DNA from 2 places in the Methylophaga sp. UBA5088 genome. Region 2 is predicted to be linked to the other one. Evidence: predicted binding sites of a transcription regulator. Region 2 holds the regulator's gene; the other holds the start of a gene.
What was found. Region 2 encodes PhoB, which activates phosphate uptake and scavenging genes when phosphate is short. Its sites were predicted from a motif close to GNNTGTCATAAAACTGTCANAT; they were not measured.

Region 1: the regulator PhoB is predicted to act here: its motif matches at 10,024-10,045, upstream of pstS (phosphate ABC transporter substrate-binding protein PstS).

Annotation. Positions count from the first base shown of each region.
Region 1 covers NZ_DIAC01000032.1:61,439-75,572, reverse strand. Annotated here, with positions in the region: gene B4K20_RS04660 (NAD(P)/FAD-dependent oxidoreductase) at 1-98, shown strand, start outside; gene B4K20_RS04655 (DUF3261 domain-containing protein) at 83-631, shown strand; gene B4K20_RS04650 (beta-ketoacyl-[acyl-carrier-protein] synthase family protein) at 639-1,820, shown strand; gene B4K20_RS04645 (hypothetical protein) at 1,817-2,269, shown strand; gene B4K20_RS04640 (3-ketoacyl-ACP reductase FabG2) at 2,266-2,991, shown strand; gene B4K20_RS04635 (beta-ketoacyl-ACP synthase) at 2,991-4,217, shown strand; gene B4K20_RS04630 (hypothetical protein) at 4,229-4,960, shown strand; gene B4K20_RS04625 (hypothetical protein) at 5,027-5,326, shown strand; gene B4K20_RS04620 (hypothetical protein) at 5,327-6,043, opposite strand; gene pstB (phosphate ABC transporter ATP-binding protein PstB) at 6,058-6,879, opposite strand; gene pstA (phosphate ABC transporter permease PstA) at 6,900-7,805, opposite strand; gene pstC (phosphate ABC transporter permease subunit PstC) at 7,802-8,779, opposite strand; gene pstS (phosphate ABC transporter substrate-binding protein PstS) at 8,903-9,961, opposite strand; gene B4K20_RS04595 (hypothetical protein) at 10,457-10,669, opposite strand; gene azu (azurin) at 11,026-11,475, shown strand; gene napH (quinol dehydrogenase ferredoxin subunit NapH) at 11,551-12,396, opposite strand; gene napG (ferredoxin-type protein NapG) at 12,399-13,082, opposite strand; gene B4K20_RS04575 (hypothetical protein) at 13,112-13,429, opposite strand; gene mauG (tryptophan tryptophylquinone biosynthesis enzyme MauG) at 13,480-14,134, opposite strand, start outside.
Region 2 covers NZ_DIAC01000011.1:2,569-7,885, forward strand. Annotated here, with positions in the region: gene B4K20_RS01535 (PstS family phosphate ABC transporter substrate-binding protein) at 11-967, opposite strand; gene phoR (phosphate regulon sensor histidine kinase PhoR) at 1,111-2,400, opposite strand; gene phoB (phosphate regulon transcriptional regulator PhoB) at 2,413-3,108, opposite strand; gene B4K20_RS01550 (inorganic phosphate transporter) at 3,296-4,942, opposite strand; partial or broken gene B4K20_RS01555 (protein-disulfide reductase DsbD domain-containing protein) at 5,083-5,317, shown strand, end outside.

The DNA.
Region 1 (14,134 bases), on a different contig from region 2:
GTTCTATTTTGGCCGGATACGCTTGGGACACGCACAACCCATACGTGAAAGATGTGAAGCGGTTAAGTTCTCTGGCAGAGTTATGCAGAAACAGATAATGCCGCGCATCCTATTCTTAGGCCTTTTATTTTTTACGCTGACAGCGTGTAGTCTGTTTCGGCCATTACTGATGCCAGAAAATACGCTGTTATTGTTACCACCCGCTGAGGGACCAAAGGCGGGACTGATGAAACAAAAAGTCACCGTGATTCAGGATAAGCAGCCACAGTCGTTTATTGCCTTGAGTCGGTTTACAGCGTCGGATTTTCGTGTGGCTGTGATAACACCAACTGGCCAGACTCTGCTGAAAATGAACTATGACGGTAGCCATTTTCAAGCGACTAATCTGACGGATATGACATTACCTCTCGAAGAAGTGATGTCTGTTATGCAATTTGCGTTGTGGCCAGAAAAAACGGTGCACAAGTATTATAATGAACGGTTAAATTGGCAAGTTGAACTTACTCCGAATTATCGCCGTTTATATAAAGGTAATACACTTATCCTTGACGTAAGGATGTCTGATGATAACGTTGATATTCACCATAAACAGCATCATTACCGTGTGATGATTTCGCCCTTACAGAGTTGATAACAGTGTGACTGATAAAAAAAATGTTTACCTGAATCAGGTTGGGGTAGTGTGTGCTGCCGGACACAATATACTGGAACTTAAGTGTGGACTTGAGGCTGAACCAAACGATCTCATGACCCTGACCGATGCCTATGGTACAGAGCCTGTGCCTGTCGCTATGTGTCAACAAGTATTACCTGATATTCCAATGGAAGAGGCATGCTGGCAAAGTCGAAATAACCAATTGGCTTTGGCGGTATATCATCAGATTCAGGAAAGGGTTGATGAGGCCATAAAAAACTATGGTGCTGAGCGAGTCGGTGTGGTCATTGGAACCAGTACATCGGGTATTTCTGATGCTGAGAACGCTATCCAGTCTTATGTCGAAGGAAAAGACTTACCTGAAAACTATCATTACAGGATTCAGGAAATGGCCAATACGGCCGAGTTCATTGCAACACTATCTGGCGCTTTAGGTCCGGTCTATGCTGTATCTACAGCCTGTTCATCAGGTGCCAAAGCCTTGGCTTCAGCCAAGAGGCTTATTACTGCCGGGCTTTGTGATGTGGTTATTGCGGGTGGTGTCGACACACTGTGTAAGCTCACTCTACAAGGCTTTTCAGCATTGGAAGCGGTCAGCAAATCGATTTGTAACCCATTTAGTCAGAATAGAAATGGCATCAATATTGGGGAGGCTGGTGCGTTGTTTATTGTTTCTGCTAATCCTGAAGGTGTTAAGTTATCAGGCGTTGGTGAAAGTAGTGATGCCCACCATATTTCTGCCCCAGAACCAGAAGGAACTGGAGCCGAACGAGCTATGAGAATGGCATTGGCTGATGCTGGTCTGAAAGCTGATGACATTGATTATGTGAATCTACATGGCACAGCGACGCTGTTGAATGATCAAATGGAGTCGCGAGCTGTTAGTCGTGTTTTTCCTGCATCGGTTTTATGTAGCTCTACCAAGCCCATGACAGGACATACACTAGGTGCTGCGGGTGCAGTAGAAGCGGCTATTTGCTGGCTAACATTGATGGACAATGCTGTGTTGCCAGTTCATCACTGGGATCGCAATGCTGATCCTGAATTGCCAGAACTGAATTTTGTGACGCGTCAGCACACATCAACACCAGTACGACGCGTATTAAGCAATTCCTTTGCTTTTGGCGGTAATAATGTGGCCTTAGTCATGGAACGAGCAGAATGAGTATTGAGTATTCTGTAGACGACCTTGTACCCCATTCAGGCTCCATGTCATTGTTAAGTCGTGTGACAGCCTATGGCGATGACTGGTTGGAAGCGGAAGTCGATATCTCCTCAGCCACGTTATTTGCAGAGGAACAGGGCGTGCCGGCATGGGTTGGTTTGGAATACCTTGCCCAAGCCATCGCGGCTTTTTCAGGTGTGCAGGAAAGAAAACAAAATCAGCCACCCAAGCTTGGGTTTCTACTCGGCACACGGCGTTATGAATCGAACGTGCCATGGTTTGCTACTGGACTGACGTTAACAGTGAGAGTCGAGCGAGACATGGTGGCTGAAAATGGATTACATGTATTTAAAGGCATGTTGACGGCATTCAATGTGGAAGCCACAGCGAATTTAAATGTATTTCAACCAGACGATGCCAGTCAGTTTATTAAGGAAGCAAAACAATGAGCGAAACCATATTAGTAACAGGCTCAAGCCGAGGTATCGGCCGCGCTGTTGCGATTAAGCTAGCGAATGATGGCTATGACATCGTGCTGCATTGCCGTAGCAAGTGGACTGAAGCTGAGGCCGTGGCTGAAGAGGTTAAAGCCCTTGGTCGGCAGGTTCGCATATTACAGTTTGATATAGCTGATAGAGAGCAATGCCAGGCAGTGCTTGAAGCGGATGTTGAAGAATATGGTGCTTATTATGGTGTGGTTTGTAATGCTGGCCTTGCACGAGACAATGCTTTTCCTGCTATGCCTGGTGAAGAATGGGATCTGGTATTAAGAACGAACCTTGATGGTTTTTATAATGTATTACAACCACTCACCATGCCGATGGTGAGAAGACGTAAACCAGGTCGGATTGTCACTATGTCATCCGTTTCTGGCGTGGCTGGTAATCGTGGACAGGTTAATTATAGTGCTGCCAAAGCCGGTATTATCGGTGCGACCAAAGCCCTCGCTATTGAATTAGCTAAACGTAAAATCACAGTGAACTGTGTCGCGCCGGGGTTAATTGATACAGAGATGACAGAAGATGTTTTCATGGATGAAGCGATGAAACTAATACCGATGCAACGTGTTGGTAAAGTCGAAGAAGTCGCAGCGACGGTGAGTTTTTTAATGTCAGAAGGTGCTGCCTATATTACGCGCCAAGTCATTTCAGTGAATGGTGGAATGGTCTGATGAAACGCGTAGTTGTAACAGGCGTAGCGGGTTTTTCGCCTATAGGAAATGATTGGGCCACTATTCGCCATCACCTGGAAACGATGACAACGGGAATTTGCCGCATTGATGAGTGGGATAAATATGCTGAGTTAAATACGCGCCTTGGCGCACCCGTTCGGGACTTTCAAATGCCGGCGCATTATAAGCGTAAGGATTTACGGAGCATGGGACGGGTCGCTCAGTTAGCCGTGTTGAGTACCGAGTTGGCTTTAGATAAAGCTGGTTTACTCAATGATCCCATTCTTAATAGTGGCGATGTTGGTGTGGCATATGGCTCTTCGGCTGGTGATACCGGTGCTGTCGCCGATTTTGGCAATATGCTATTGAATCACTCATGCGAAGGATTGAATGCAAACTCTTATATTAAAATGATGGCGCATACCTCTCCCGTGAATATCGGTATCTATTTTGGTTTGCGAGGTCGTGTATTAACAACATCAAGTGCCTGTACTTCTGGCAGTCAGGCCATTGGCTATGCTTATGAGGCCATCAAAGCCGGTCAACAAACAATTATGATTGCGGGTGGCTGTGAGGCCTTATGTGCGACTGAAGCCGCAGTGTTCGATACCTTATATGCCACCAGTATTAAGAATGACACACCACATTTATCTCCCAGACCTTTTGATAAAGACAGAGACGGATTGGTTATAGGTGAAGGAGCCTGCACCTTGATCTTGGAAGAGCTGGAACATGCTCAAGTCAGAGGGGCGACTATTTATGCTGAGCTGATTGGTTTTGGCACAAATTCGGATGGCAGTCATGTGACTCAACCTTCAGCCGCTACCATGCAAAAGGCCATAGAATTAGCGCTACAAGATGCCGCTATTGAGCCTGAAAATATTGGCTATATCAGTGCTCATGGAACGGCTACCGATCGTGGAGACATTGCTGAAACCACGGCAACCGAAGCCGTGTTTGGTTCCAGTACGCCGATAAGCTCATTTAAAAGTTATACTGGTCATACATTAGGTGCATGTGGTGCATTAGAAGCCTGGGTCGCTATTGAAATGATGAACAGTGATTGGTTTCATGCGACGGCAAATCTGGATGAAGTCGATCCCGATTGTGGCACGCTGGATTACATCATGAATGCTCCCAGGCAAATTCATACCGATTATGTGATGTCGAATAACTTTGCATTTGGCGGTATTAACACGTCACTTATTTTTCAACGATGGAACTAAAAGGATAACTTATGACTTTAGGGAAGAAGCTTATTCCATTACTATTCACCGCACTTTCAATGAATGCTGCGGCTTATCAGAGTAAAGATGAGCAGATTGATGCAGTATTAAATGTGGTGCAAACAGGTTCACAAGAACGCAAAGAGACTGTCTTGGAACGATTACAGTGGTCAGGTATCTCAGATCCTCGCTTATATGATGTGTTGGAAGCCGATTTATTGGCGAATTACCAAGAAAAGCTATATGACTCAGATAAGCGAAATTTGATGGCCTATGAGGTAAGAGCGCTAGGATACAGTGGTAACCCAAAATACACATCGACGCTTGAACTGTTAGCAAAAAAAGCAGCGGAGTCAAAAGTTAAACGACATGCCAAAAAGGCCTTGAGCGACTTAAGTACTTATATTTCGGTCCAGCGTCAGTTAAGTCATGTGGTTATCGAACAACCGGAAAAACCGTTTGAAGTTCAGATGTATATGCGGATGATACAAACAGGTGATAGCTACACACAGCGACTGGCCGCGCGAGCTTCTTTTCATGAAAATATTCATGACCCTGAGCTTATGGCTTTATTTACTGAGCAGTTAGAGAGTATGTACATGAACCCTGATTTGGATGCCTTGGGGCAAGATACGGCCGCTTGGATCTGTAAAGTGCTTAAACAAAACTCTGGACATGAAGCTCTGTTGGCGGAAGTAGCTGAGAAGACGCCACATCGAAAAATTCAAAAATATGCTAAGTAACTGGTGTGAGTGCTTTTTTCTACATAACTGTTTGCCCAGAGACAACTTCATTTAAAGAGTGCTGAGATGAGTGACAAAGATTCTGAAGGAATGGTTGTGGAGTTTACGCCTCTGGAAAAAATCGAAGAACTCTATAATGAGTTGCTTGGATGGTATGGTGAGGCTGATAGCAAAGAACTTAGAGTGGCAGCCAAGTTATTATTAGTTGCTTTGGAAAAGTTTGCTATTCATGGTGGTAATCAGTGGCATGACTTGGTCAGTGAATATATCGATATTCTTCGTAAAGATCCGGAGAAGTTTCAGAGAATTATTGAATCCAATCGCGGTGAATTAAAAGAAAAAACGTCTACGACCCGTTATCACTAGCTAATTTTTCAAAAAAGATTGTCTTTTTTGCTCGTCTTTCAGCAGCTTGGCAAATTTACGTGTTTGTTTTGGCAGATAAATAAAATCGTCGACTAATGATTTCTTACGACGTTTTTTGGTCAGTTCAGCAGGCTCGAAAAAATGTCTGGCATTCTCGTAAGACAACACAAACGGTTGATAGCCTTCATGCATCAATAAATAACTCATGATGAGCGAACCTGTACGATGATTGCCTTCCAGAAACAGCTGGGGCTGACTCAGTATATTAGTGAATAAACCGGCCGTTCGCTTCCAAATATTGGTATGTTGATTGAGTGCCAACCAGTCCATAAGCTGACCAATACCACCATTACGTGCTGCGTAGAAGTGGGCCTTTGTTGCTTCAAATTGATGCTGCGATTCTTCTTCAGATATTGATGAAGTGTGATAAAGCACTATGTGATTAAGTTCTAACAGTAAATGTGAATTACCCATGGCGAAAAGATCAATGCCATTCGCCAGATAAAAATCTATCTTGGCGTAGCCGGCAACAATATTTTCAATCACTTCATTAGAGGGGGGTGTTCTTTGTACGGTGAGGGTTTTATTAATCTTATCAAAGTGTTTTTGAGTATCAAGCAGACGTGATCTGACAGCGCTAATATTGAGTCGAGCAATATTGCCTGTCAGATCATGTTGTGTCGCACTGTGAACAGCATTAAGTGATGATGAACCCATAATAATGGTTTAGATTAACTAAACTCACCTCGCACATACTGTTTGGTTAATAACTGTTGAGGATCTTCAAAAATCTTTTTGGTATCGTCCATTTCTACTAGATAGCCAGTACGACCACCTTGTGAAATATCCACACCCAGAAACGCTGTTGTATCAGCCACACGCATGGCTTGTTGCATATTATGTGTGACTAAAGCCACGCTGTAGTGTTGTTTCAGTTCTACCATCAACTCTTCGATCTGACGTGTTGCAATCGGGTCTAGAGCTGAACAAGGTTCATCCATTAATAACACATCAGGTTCTGTGGCAATGGCTCTGGCAATACACAAACGTTGTTGCTGACCACCTGATAAAGATAATCCGCTGTTTTTTAATTTATCTTTAACATCATTCCAGATAGCCGCACGTTTTAGTGCTTTTACGACCATCTCTTCTTCATCGCCTTTATAGCCATTCAGTCTCAGACCAAAGGCAACATTATCGTAAATGCTCATAGAAAAAGGATTAGGTAACTGGAACACCATGCCGATATAACGTCTGACGATGACCGCATCGACCTTTTTGCTGTAGATATCATGTTTGTGATATTGGATATGACCTTCAAAACGGAAGGAGTCGATCAGATCATTCATACGATTCATGCTGCGTAGAACGGTACTTTTACCGCAACCTGATGGACCAATAAAGCCGGTGACTTTATTTTTCTCAATAGGAATGGTGGTGTCTCTGACCGCTCTGAAGTCGCCATAGTAGATATTTTTTACATGGCAATCTAAAACCACAGGGCCTTTTGGGACGTACTTTTCAGCAATAAATTCAGCGGTATCGGTTTGCATATTCATAGGTTTTCCTTACGTTATTCTTTAAATTTCGATCTGCCGACAACGCGGGCCAGAATATTGAAAAAGAGGACGAGTATTACAAGTACCAGAGAGGCTGCCCAAGCAAGCTCAATCTGATTCTCAAACGGCATGCCGGAGAAGTTGTAAATCAAAATGGATAAAGAGGCTGTTGGCTCTGCCAGTTCAGCCATGTAGTAATTACTAAACAAGGCAGTAAACAGTAACGGAGCTGACTCACCAGCGGCACCCGCTACAGCCAATATCACACCGGTCAAAATGCCGGGTAATGCTGTAGGTAAAACCACTTTTAATATGACTTGTGTACGCGTACACCCCATACCAAACGCGGCATCTTTCATTTTTTGTGGTACTTGTTTCATGGCTTCTTCTGCTGCCAAAGTCACCGTAGGCAACATCAGAACAGCTAAGGCCACACCACCTGCCCAGGCAGAGTAAGTCCCTGTTGTGATAACGATAACGGCATAAACAAAAACACCCGCCAGGATTGAAGGAAAGCCCGTCAATACTTTGGCTAAAAAGCGTGAGATGGTTGCTATTTTGCTGGAAGGATTAAGTATCGATAAATACAGTGCTGCCATAATGCCAATAGGAATACTGATGGCCGAGGCAATACCCACCATGGTTAATGTACCGACAATGGCATTACCAAAGCCACCACCCATTTCAAAACCAGCGGGTGGCAGGGCGGTAATCGCTTCCATATCCAGTCTGGCGCCACCTTGTACGAGTAGCATATAAATCACTGAAAATAGAGGGATACTGGCTAGAACAGCTAACAACCAAACTAAGGATGTCAGAAAGTAGTTTTTTAATGCCCTGACTTCAAAAATATTTTTTTCTAGAGCCGGTAACTGAATTCTTGGTGGCAATACCTGCTCTTCTAATTGTATTTGACTCATTTTTTACCCTCAAACTTACGCATGGTGTATTGCTGTACTGCCAAACCGACAACGTTGACCATAAAGGTGATGACCAGTAGAACCAGCGCGGCATACATTAAAGCCTGTATTTCGATTTCACCTGCTTCAGGGAAAGTAGAAGCAAGAAGTGACGCTAAGGTATTGGCCGGAGCAAACAGTGAAACATCGATATTGTTGACGTTACCAATCAACATGGCGAGCGCCATGGTTTCACCAAGAGCGCGACCGAATCCAAGCACTAAACCAGCCAAAATGCCGGAAGAGGCTGTAGGGAGCATTACTTTTAAAATGACTTCCCACTTGGTAGCGCCCATACCGTAAGCGGCTTCTTTCACTTTGTAGGGGATACGGCGGAAAGCATCTGCAGAAATCGCTGCTACGGTAGGTAAAATCATAATAGCGAGTACCAATGCCGCAGGAGCAAGACCTGGACCACTCAACTCTGTGCCAAATAGGGGAAACCAGCCTAAGGTGTCATGTAACCACTCAGCGCCAGGTCTTATCAATGGAATCAGTACATAAATGCCCCATAAACCATAAACAACAGAGGGGATAGCTGCTAACAATTCGATGACGGTTCTGAAAATCATTTCGAACTTAGCGTGTACAAATCCTTGAGTCAGGAAGATCGCTATTGAAACACCTAATAAACCACCCAGAAGTAAAGCTAAGAGCGAACTATATAATGTGCCCCAAATTTCAGGTAACACACCAAACACCCCTTGGTTGGTATCCCATGTAGTACCAGTAATAAAGCCAAGGCCATGTGTTTTGATGGCCGGTAATGCCTGTGAACCTAATTCAAAAACGATATAGGCAACCAAAAGGACAATCGATAGGGCGCAAAAATAAGCAAAAGAACGAAATACCGAGTCTTTTAAGTAATCCGTCGATGATGGCGGAGCAGACAGTGTTTTATCACTGCTGGCTTCTTTAAATGGATCGTAAACCATGTGCGTTCCTATCAATTATTCATTCGTGTTTTTAAACATGTTTTATGGCGTGTAAAAACAGAGAAAATGCTGCAAGGACTTTCCAGCCTTGCAGCATTTTTATCTGAGTTTTCAACGATGTGATTACTTGATCATTTTCGCTGCGTTGCGAACTTTCTCAACCACGTTTTCTGGTAGTGGGATATAACCCATTGCTTCAGATGATTCTTGACCTGTTGTTACCATGTATTCGATTAAGTCACGTAAAGCTTTTGCTTTATCATCTTCTTGATCTTTGTAGACCAACAACCATGTGAACGAGGCGATTGGGTAAGCATCTTCACCAGCAGGGTCAGTAGACCAAGCACGTAAATCAGGTACATCACTACCTGGTAAATTACCTTCTGGGAACGTTGTTGTTGCTAATGCAGCAGCACCTGTTTCACCACCGGCTTCAACGAATTTACCTTTTTGGTTTTCAAGAATAGCGGTTGGCATTTTGGTTAATTTTGCAAAGCCATATTCAATGTAACCAATTGAACCAGGCGTTTGTTTGATAGTCGCTGTCACACCATCATTTTTTGGCGCTTTGACGATTAATGCAGAAGAAGGCCAGTTAGGTGATTTAGCTGCACCGATAGTTTCTTTAAATTCTGCATTGATGGCAGACAAGTGGTTGGTGTAAACATAACTTGTACCACTTGAGTCAGAGCGAACGACTACAGTGATTTTTTCGTCAGGTAATTTAACACCTGGGTTGGCTGCTTGGATTTTTGGGTCATTCCATTGAGTGATTTTGCCCATGAAAATGGCTGGGTAAACATCACGTGGCAGTTTTAATTCTTTAACACCTTCCAGGTTGTAAGACAGAACCACTTCACCGGCTGTCATTGGTAACAGAATCGCACCTTTTTTGACTTGCTCGATTTCGCTGTCTTTCATCGCCGCGTCACTTGCTGCAAAGTCAACTGTTTCATTGATGAAATCACGAATACCTGCGCCACTACCTTTAGATTGGTAATCTACACGCACACCATCAGTTTGCTTGCTGTAATCTTTAAACCATTTGTTATAAAGAGGGGCTGGAAAACTGGCACCAGAACCGTTCAACTTCAGTTCGGCATGTGCAGCAGTTGATGACATCGCACCAACAAGGGCAGTGATAAGAAAAACTGACTTTGCATTTTTTGCAAATAGTTTCATAGAAACTCCTGACTAGTTAATTAAGCAATAAAAATCTTTAACTCGAACAGAGTATCGGTCTTAAGTTAAAGATTTATGACAAAAGCAAATTTAGTCAGAATTTTTTATATCAGTAGAAGGTTGTATCTAATAATTTATATTAAAATCAATTATCTATAGATCTTTTTGCTTATTAATAATGTATCAATGTCAGTTTTTTTAATTCGTCTCTTTTCACAAAATGGATAAATTAAAGTGACATTATGACTAAATAGAGCGTCATTATTAGGGACTCTATAGTCTTAATAGCAGTATTGTTACTTCTACTGAATTGCAAACATAAGTAATCTGAAGGCAATCCAGACAAAGCCAATAGTTGTAATAATAAAGCTCAATGCTGAGAATATTTTCCAGATAGTTTTATTCCAGAAATCGATATCAAAAGCGGCAATCACAAAAATGGTTGGGTTAGTGAATCCGCCAATGGCGAAACAAAGACAGGCGAACTTTGATAACTCAATATCGGCCCCAGTCGCAGCGCCATAAAAAACCTAAGCTGAATAATGCCATGAGTGCATAATCTACGTGAGCCCTGATCATGGTTTTGTAATCGACTAAAAAGTCGCCGTCTATCCCTTTGATGGGAAACCATCTGGCAAATGTCATTAACCATGCCGATAGAATCAATGCTGCAATCATAGCAACAGCACCTATTAATAAAACATTCATTTCTCTCTCCTTTGTATTGGAGAGCATATTAAAAATGATTACATAGCTGGCAGCAGCTGATAATTACCCCAGATTTTCAGGTAAATAGCCCATTATCTCTACATAGCGGTTAGTCGCATGCGATTGGAGCTTTGTGTCGCTAGAGGAGCGGAGGGGAGTTTAGTAGAAAAAGTAGCACCATTAGCTCTCTCAATTTGAACGTCGAAAATAGTTTTGTTTCGGCTTTTATGATGGTGGGATTCAAACATTCGCTAAGAAACATGACATGACTCGAACAATGCCCATTTTTGCTACTGAGATATAAACGCTGCCATTAAACTTATTGCTCACATTGTGATTTTTTTCATGGAGTTAATATGCGTTTTTCTTATTTTTTTATTCCTTTAGCATTTGCCTTACCTAACTTAGCAAGTGCCAATACTTGTGAAGTAGAAATTACTGCGGGTGATTCATGGTCATACAACACTAAGACAATCACTGTGCCATCTGATTGTGATGAATTTACTGTCAATTTCACGCATACAGGTAAGCTATCTAAAGATGGGCTTGGTCATAACTGGGTATTAGCCAAGACTTCAGATGTGAATGCCATTGCTCAAGCCGGTGCACCAGAAGGGCTCGAAAATGATTTCCTTCCAAAGGATGATGAGCGTGTGCTCGCATTCACACCGATCATCGGTGGCGGTGAAAGTGCCTCAACAACCTTTAAAACGAGTGTGTTAAATAAAAATGAGGACTATAGCTTTTTCTGCTCATTCCCTGGTCACACATTTATGATGCGCGGCACCGTGAAACAAGCAGAATAAAAATACCTTTCAGCTTCCTCTTGTATCCCCTGTTATAAAGGTGTGGTGGTTTGCCGCCCACCTTTATCTTTTTATTTAATCGTCAGCTTTTCTATTCGCCATCCCCACTAAGTCAATTTTCATTGACAGTACTCCCTCGCTACATTCATCAAGACAAGCACCGCAACGAGTACAATCACTTGAAGTAACGGATAAGGCTTGTTTGGACACTACGGGAGCCAGTACATGTGGTTCAGGACAAACAGCAACGCAACGTGAACAGCCACTGGTATCACAGCTTTCTGTCGGTGTGGATGTCACTTTGAGTCGACCATAGCGTCCTAAAATGCCATAGAAAGCACCTACTGGGCACAGATGGCCGCACCAGGCACGACGACTGACAAATAAATCAAACAAAAACAAAGCGCCTAGCAGCATCGCCCCACTTAAAGAAAACCATATTAACTCTCGCTGGAATCGTGTAATAGGGTTCACTATTTCCCACGCCAAGGTCCCGCCTAAAAAAGAAAGCACCAGAGATAAGGCTAAGATCCAGAGTCGTAAATGACGCGATAAATTCATATTGCCTTTAACATTGAGACGTTTACGTAACCAATAGGCTAAATCAGTCAGTAAGTTGATGGGACATACCCAGCTACAGTAAAGACGACCGGCAAAGAAGGCATAAAATCCTCCGACCAGTATCGCCCCCATAAGCGCGGGCAAGGCAATAGGGGAACCTGCAAAAAAAGACTGGAGAAGAATAAAAGGATCGGTCAGTTTGAGTTGTTCAAACCAGAGACTAGACGATAAATTGCCATCAGCAATCTTGCCATAACCCGGTATTGCAACAATAAAGGCAAGTAAAATGGAGATTTGTACGATACGGCGCGTCAACAACCAGCGATGCCGATAGAGACCACGCTTCAGACGATGTAACATACTTAGCTCCTCCCAACGGCATTCCTGCCAGACAAGCCTAAGCCCAGTTCGCGTGGAAGTACGCGAATTGCTGCTTCAGACAAGACACAATGTTTTTCACAGGTGCCGCATCCAGTACAGATGTCTGAATGCACGGTAGGAATCATCAATTTTCCTGCCTCAGTCTGGATAGGTTCAATGGTGATGGCTTCATCACGAATGGGGCAAACTCGCCAGCAAATACTACAGGTCAAACCTTTGTAATTGAGGCAGGTTTCATGGTCAACAAGTACAGCGACGCCCATATCCGCTTTTTTTATATCGGTCATATGACGATCAAGTGCACCGGTTGGGCAGGCCTTGGCACAGGGAATATCGGTGCACATCCGGCACGGTTCTTCTCTGGCTACAAAATAAGGCGTGCCTTGTGGAGCAGGGTCAGCCCAACTGGCTAACTTCAGAATATCGTAGGGGCAGTCTTCAACACATAAGCCACATCGTATACATGATGAGTCGAAGTCCAGATCCGGCAATGCGCCTGGTGGGCGAAGCGCTTCTGCAGCGCGTGCTGGACGGGATAGAATCATGGATTGTCCAATGATGGTACCCACCAGTACCACTCCAAAACGTTTGAATAGATGACGAAAGGTTTCCCGTTTTCCGGGATCGTCTAATTGATGGTTAGTGTCTCGTTGATTTTCTGCCATTAGTACCTCCAGCAGATAAACAGCAAATATCAGGGAGCTACCGTCATTTCGGCTCTGATAACCGGATGTATCCAGCATTGCAAAAGGTAATCACCGGCTGCTGGAATAGTCAAGCTGACGGTTTCTCCCGGAAGCTGTACGCCTAAGTTCACCACTTTGCCATCGGGGTAGGTGACATAAATACTGTGTGCGATATTCGCTTTGTTATGAATCAGTAGTTTGTCATTGACTTGCGGGGTAAAGTGCCATTCATCGAAATCGTGATGGGTCAGCGATAACTCTCGAATAATCTGTTCTGAGTCGCTTGCTTGTTCGGCACTGGCAACGGGTAGAATGAGCGTACTCATAATGCAAGCTATAGTCATGAGCCAAAGTGTTACTTGTCTGTTCACGTATGCTACTCCTCGGGTAATTCGGGTGGAGAAAGTGCTAATGGACCACCATTTAAGGTTTTCAAAAAGGCAATCAGATCGGCTTTTTGTTGTTCAGTTAGTTCAAATGGCGACATTTCTTTAGACAGGCTGGGACGTTTGAGACCACCGTCTTCATAATGTTTGATCACTTGCTCCAGATTGGTCATGGAACCATCATGCATAAAAGGTCCGTTTTCTGGCAGATCACGTAAGGTCGGGGTTTTAAAAGCATGCTGCATAATCGTCACCTCGACAGGGATGGTATTGCCACGACCCAGATCCGGGCTATCCAGCCCAATGTCATGGAAACTATCATCAGTAAAACGCCATGACTTATGACAAGCGGCGCACTGGGCTTTATTGTTAAATACTTGAAAACCACGTTGAGCACTGACACTGATAGCTTCATCATCACCTTCTACCCAACGATCAAAGCTTGAAACATTGGAGACCAAGGTACGTTGAAAAGTCGCTAATGCCATCGCAATGCGCTGTGTAGTGATTTCTGCATCACCATAGGCAGACTCAAATAAGGGGCGATAACCTTTAATTTCACCTAGTCGCTGAACTAATTCATCCATGTTGTAGTTCATTTCGTGTGGCGTGGTGATGGGAAGCACTGCCTGCGCTTCCAGTGAG
Region 2 (5,317 bases):
ATGCTTGTTTTTATTGCAGCTTTTGCAATTCTTTTTCAACAACAGCATCTGGAAGTGGAATATAGCCATCTTTGACGACCACTTTTTGACCCACTTTAGACAGAATCATTTTAACGAATTCACGATCAATCGGCGCTAATGGTTTGTTAGGCGCTTTATTGATGTAAACATACAGGTAACGTGAAAGCGGGTATGAACCATTCGCTGCGTTATCTAATGTAGCCGGAATCATTTCACCGCCTTCTTTTTTCGCTAATGCCAATGCTTTAACGCCAGACGTTTTATAACCGATACCAGAGTAACCGATACCGTTCAGTGATTTAGTCACGCCTTGAACAACAGAAGCCGAACCTGGTTGTTCATTCACACTGTTTTTGTAGTCACCTTTACAAAGGGCGTGATCTTTAAAGTAACCGTAAGTACCAGAAACTGAGTTACGACCATATAGCTGAATATTACCTAAATCCTGACCTAACTGACTCCAGTTAGTGATGTCTTCTGAATAACCACATGTACGTGTTGCAGAGAAAATCGCATCCACTTGTGGAATAGTCAGACCATCGATTGGGTTATCTTTGTGTACATACACAGCAAGCGCGTCAATAGCCACACGAATTGGCGTTGCTTTATAACCATATTTTGCTTCAAAAGCCGCGTCTTCTTTGTCTTTCATTTTGCGGCTCATTGGACCAAAGTTAGATGTGCCTTCAGTCAATGCAGGAGGCGCAGTTGAAGAGCCCGCAGCCTGAATTTGAATACTGACATTTGGATATTCACGTTTGAACTCTTCAGCCCACATGGTCATCAGATTCGCTAACGTGTCTGAACCAACACTCGACAAGCTGCCTGAAATACCACTCACTTTTTCATAGTCAGGTAAAGCAGGATCGACATCGCCCGCAAATGTCAGCGGCGAGAAAGCCATTGTCATTGCAGCACCTAGCAGAGCAAGGTTTTTCTTGAACATAGTGTTCAACTCCCAAAGATTAAAAGAAAAAAAGCAACGTTATTAACGTAAGCGCTAGGTAGTATGAGTTTTTCGTGTGACAAGCATATGAAAGTAATATGACAACCATGTTACAACAGCAATTTTGTTTACTTGCCAGACACTTAGACCGGAATTTTCTCCACTGCAGATGTTTCAGGAAAACAGCACTTAAAACTGCTGCCCTTACCTAGCTCGCTGTTGATGATGAGCTTGGCACCGTGCCGCTGAAGCACATGTTTTACTATGGCAAGCCCAAGTCCTGTGCCACCGGCGTCACTACTTCTACCTTTATCAACACGATAGAATCGTTCTGTTAATCGCTCCAGATGATGCGCAGCAATCCCTTCACCTTCATCAGTTACTTCAATGCACACACCATTGTCAGTTTCACGCCAACTCAGCGCCACTAAGCATCCTGCTGGCGTGTATTTCACAGCATTGAAGACCAGATTTGATACTGCGCTGCGTACTTCACCTAAATCACACACAAGCCATTTATCAGTTTCTAGGTTAAGGCTAAATTGATGGTCATGAAAGTGCTCCAATGCTTTGGCATCTTCGATAATTGAATGCAGTAATTTTTCAACATCCGTTGGCACTCTGCGTAAGGACTTCTCCCCTGTTTCCAGTTGCGACAGTACCAATAAATCTTTGATCATCATATGCATGCGCTCACTCTGCTGGCGCATAGCAGGGAGGGCCATCTTCCACTGTTCTGGGTCAGTGTCTTCAGTGAATGCTTCCAAATATCCACGTAATACCGTTAACGGGGTTTTTAGTTCATGCGATACATTGGCAACAAAGTCACGCCGCATTCGCTGTAGCTTGATGGTTTGCGTGATATCACGAGCAATCAATAATCGGCCTGATCCCATGTAGTTGACTAATTTCACCTCTAGTTGAATATCTTCATTTAGGGGTGATTTGACTGTTGCTGTGCCGCCCAGATGAATATGATTTTCCAGAAGCTGTTGAAAAGCAGGCTCGCGAATCAGATTATTAATCCTGACATGATTATCGCGCGGCCAGCGCACACCCAACAATTCCCGGGCGGCCTGATTAGCCCAATCCACCTCGCCATACTCTCCCAACACAACAATACCATCTGGTAAGGCAGCGGTAGCCGACTGAAACCGCTTGAGGTAGTCGGTCATTTTTTTCTTACGATTGCTGTTTTGTTGGCGCATTTGTTCTATTTGACGACACACATCATCAATGACGCCTTCCGCGCTGGGGGAGCGCCGCTTTTTAGGTTTTTGCAACCAATACCAGAGCTTGTACCAATTATGTTGCAGCCACAAAGCATAAGCCAAAGAGGCCACAAACATAAAAGCCATCATTTGACCAAACAAAAGTCCAACAAAACCTGCCAGACTGACAAGCGTTAGCAGTCGCCAATTATCCCATTGCATGATTCAGGTCGCTTAATCGACTGAAAAACGATAGCCAACACCTCTGACAGTCTGGATAAACTGGTCATGCCCCGTTGGTTCCAGCGCTTTACGTAACCGGCGAATATGGACATCGACTGTGCGTTCTTCAATGTATACCGTATCGCCCCAAACGTAATCGAGTAACTGTGATCGGCCATACGCGCGTTCAGGGTTTTTCATAAAAAAGTGCAGTAAACGAAACTCAGTTGGGCCTAACTCAACACGCACATCATCTACCGTCACCCGGTGACTTTTTGTATCCAGTACCAAATTCGCAAACTGTAACTTCTGAGCATCTTCATTTTCAGGTGGCAGGCAACGACGCAAGACCGCTTTGATGCGAGCAATCAACTCAGGGGGAGAAAAAGGTTTGTTGACGTAATCATCAGCCCCTACCGCCAGGCCTTTGACCATATCTTCACTTTCACCTTTAGCGGTAAGCATAATGACTGGAATATTCGCCAGGAACTCATTTGCACGCAATCGACGAATAAATTCTATGCCATCAATGCCGGGTAACATCCAATCCAATAAAATCATGTCCGGTTGATCATTTTTTAAGACATCCAGACCTGACTCGGCATCACCTACTGAGACACAACTTAGACCTGCTTGCTTAAGGGTAAACGACAACATATCTCTGATGGCAGCATCATCTTCAACCACTAATACGCTTGTAGCCATAATATTCGTCCAACTATTTGCTTCGATAATTAATAACTATCTTACCGCTGAATTATGACATTTTAGTAACAAGCGTGATTTTTATTGTCATAACAACGGATTAAACCCATCAAAAAACAAAAAAAGCCACAGATTCTTAACAGAAGCTGTGGCTATATGACAGTTTTATGTCAGAACATACATCCCTGTTTTAATTCATAATTCCTTTGATCATATAAAATAATGACGCCGATAAAACAGCTGCCGCTGGCACCGTAATTAACCAAGCTGTAATAATTTTTCTGACAATGTCACGTTTGACATATAAGCTTTTCTTTTCTTTCTTCAGCACTTTCTTCGCTTTTTTCAGCGTATCTTTTTCACGATCAATCGAGCTGTATAACTGCGTAATGCGCTGGTAGTCTGCGGCTGATTTTTGTTTTTTATCCAAAAGCATATTGAGCTCGCTACGTAAGGCACTCAATAAACGCTTCTCTTCCTGTATTTCTTGTTTATCTCGCTCAATTTCCTGCTTTAAACTACTCGATTTGTCCATCCATTCTCGTAAAAAACCGACCCCAAACACACCACCAATAGCAATATGTGTAGAGCTGACCGGTAAGCCAAGCTGGCTGGCAATAATCACTGTGATGGCAGCAGCCATGGCGATTGAAAAGGCACGCATTTGATCGAGCTCAGTGATTTCGCCGCCTACTGTGCGAATCAATCTCGGGCCATAGAGTCCCAAGCCAAGTGCAATACCAAAAGCACCTACGGCCATTACCCAAAAAGGTATACCGGCTTTAGCATTAATGCCTCCTGTCATTACGGCATCATGGATAGCCGCAAGCGGGCCAATCGCATTCGCAACGTCATTCGCACCATGCGCAAAGCTCAATAAGGCTGCGGCAAAAATCAGCGGAATAGTAAACAGGATATTGATGCTTTCACGATCATTGTTTAATTTCGGCAAACGACGGCGCAACGAGGCTTTGACTAGAAAAAATGAAATAATCGCCACAATCAAGCCGATGGTTGATGCTTGCAGCATAGTTGGTTTGTCAACGATTTCTACGGTGAAGAACCAGTCATTGATTAGGGTTAAGAATTTCGGCCATATATGCTTCAGCCCTTTTAACACCAAATACGTCACAAAAGCCCATGCCATTATCGAGACATAAACGGGCACCCATTTCAGTGATGCAGCTATTTTATTATCTTGAAAAATAATGGTTTTTTTGATGGCAAATAAGAAGGCAGCAGCAACGACACCACCGATCACAGGGGATATGATCCACGATCCTACAATGGCGCCCATCGTGCCCCAGTTCACTATCTCAAATCCAGCGGCAGCAATACCTGCCCCCATTACCCCACCGACAATGGAGTGTGTGGTGGAGACTGGCGCCCGAGCAAAAGTCGCCATATTCAACCAAAGTGCAGCCGCTAATAAGGCTGCCATCATGGCCCAGATAAAGGTGTCACTCTGCTGACCAAACTTATCGATATCGATGATGCCGTTTTTAATCGTAGAAACCACATCGCCACCAGCGATGATGGCACCACTTGCCTCGAAGATCATCGCGATAATGATAGCGCCGCTCATCGTCAATGCTTTGGAACCGACCGCAGGGCCCACATTATTGGCTACGTCATTAGCACCAATATTCATGGCCATATAGGCGCCAAAAACAGTGGCTATCGCCAGAAAAAGATTATTAGGCACACCACCACTGGTGATGAAGCTATACCCTAATACGGCCACCATAAAAAAAAGGGCCATGCCGATTCTGGTTAATTCGCCATGACTCTTTTTATAAGCCTGTTTTTCAATTTTATGGATGTCTTTGATTTCCACGATGATTCCGTTTTTAACGACCCAAAACGGCGCAATTATTACAGCAATGTGACACAAGGCATACCCCAAACAAGACTGATGTAACTATTGCCTGCTATGATTGTCTAGTTATACAACCTTCTGACAAGCATTTGAGACTGATGAAAAAATTTTTATTTTTTATACTTCTGTTAACTGTTTTTAATGCACATGCGCGCAGCAGCCTTTTTGATGGTCTAGGTTTAAGTAACAACGACGATGTACCACCGCTTGTAGAAGAGGCGTTTCAATTTCGAGCAGAAGTGAATGATGCCAATAGTATTCTGGTGCATTGGAAGGTGCTGGAGGGTAACTACCTATATCGCGATAAACTACAGTTTGATGTCATCGGCAATG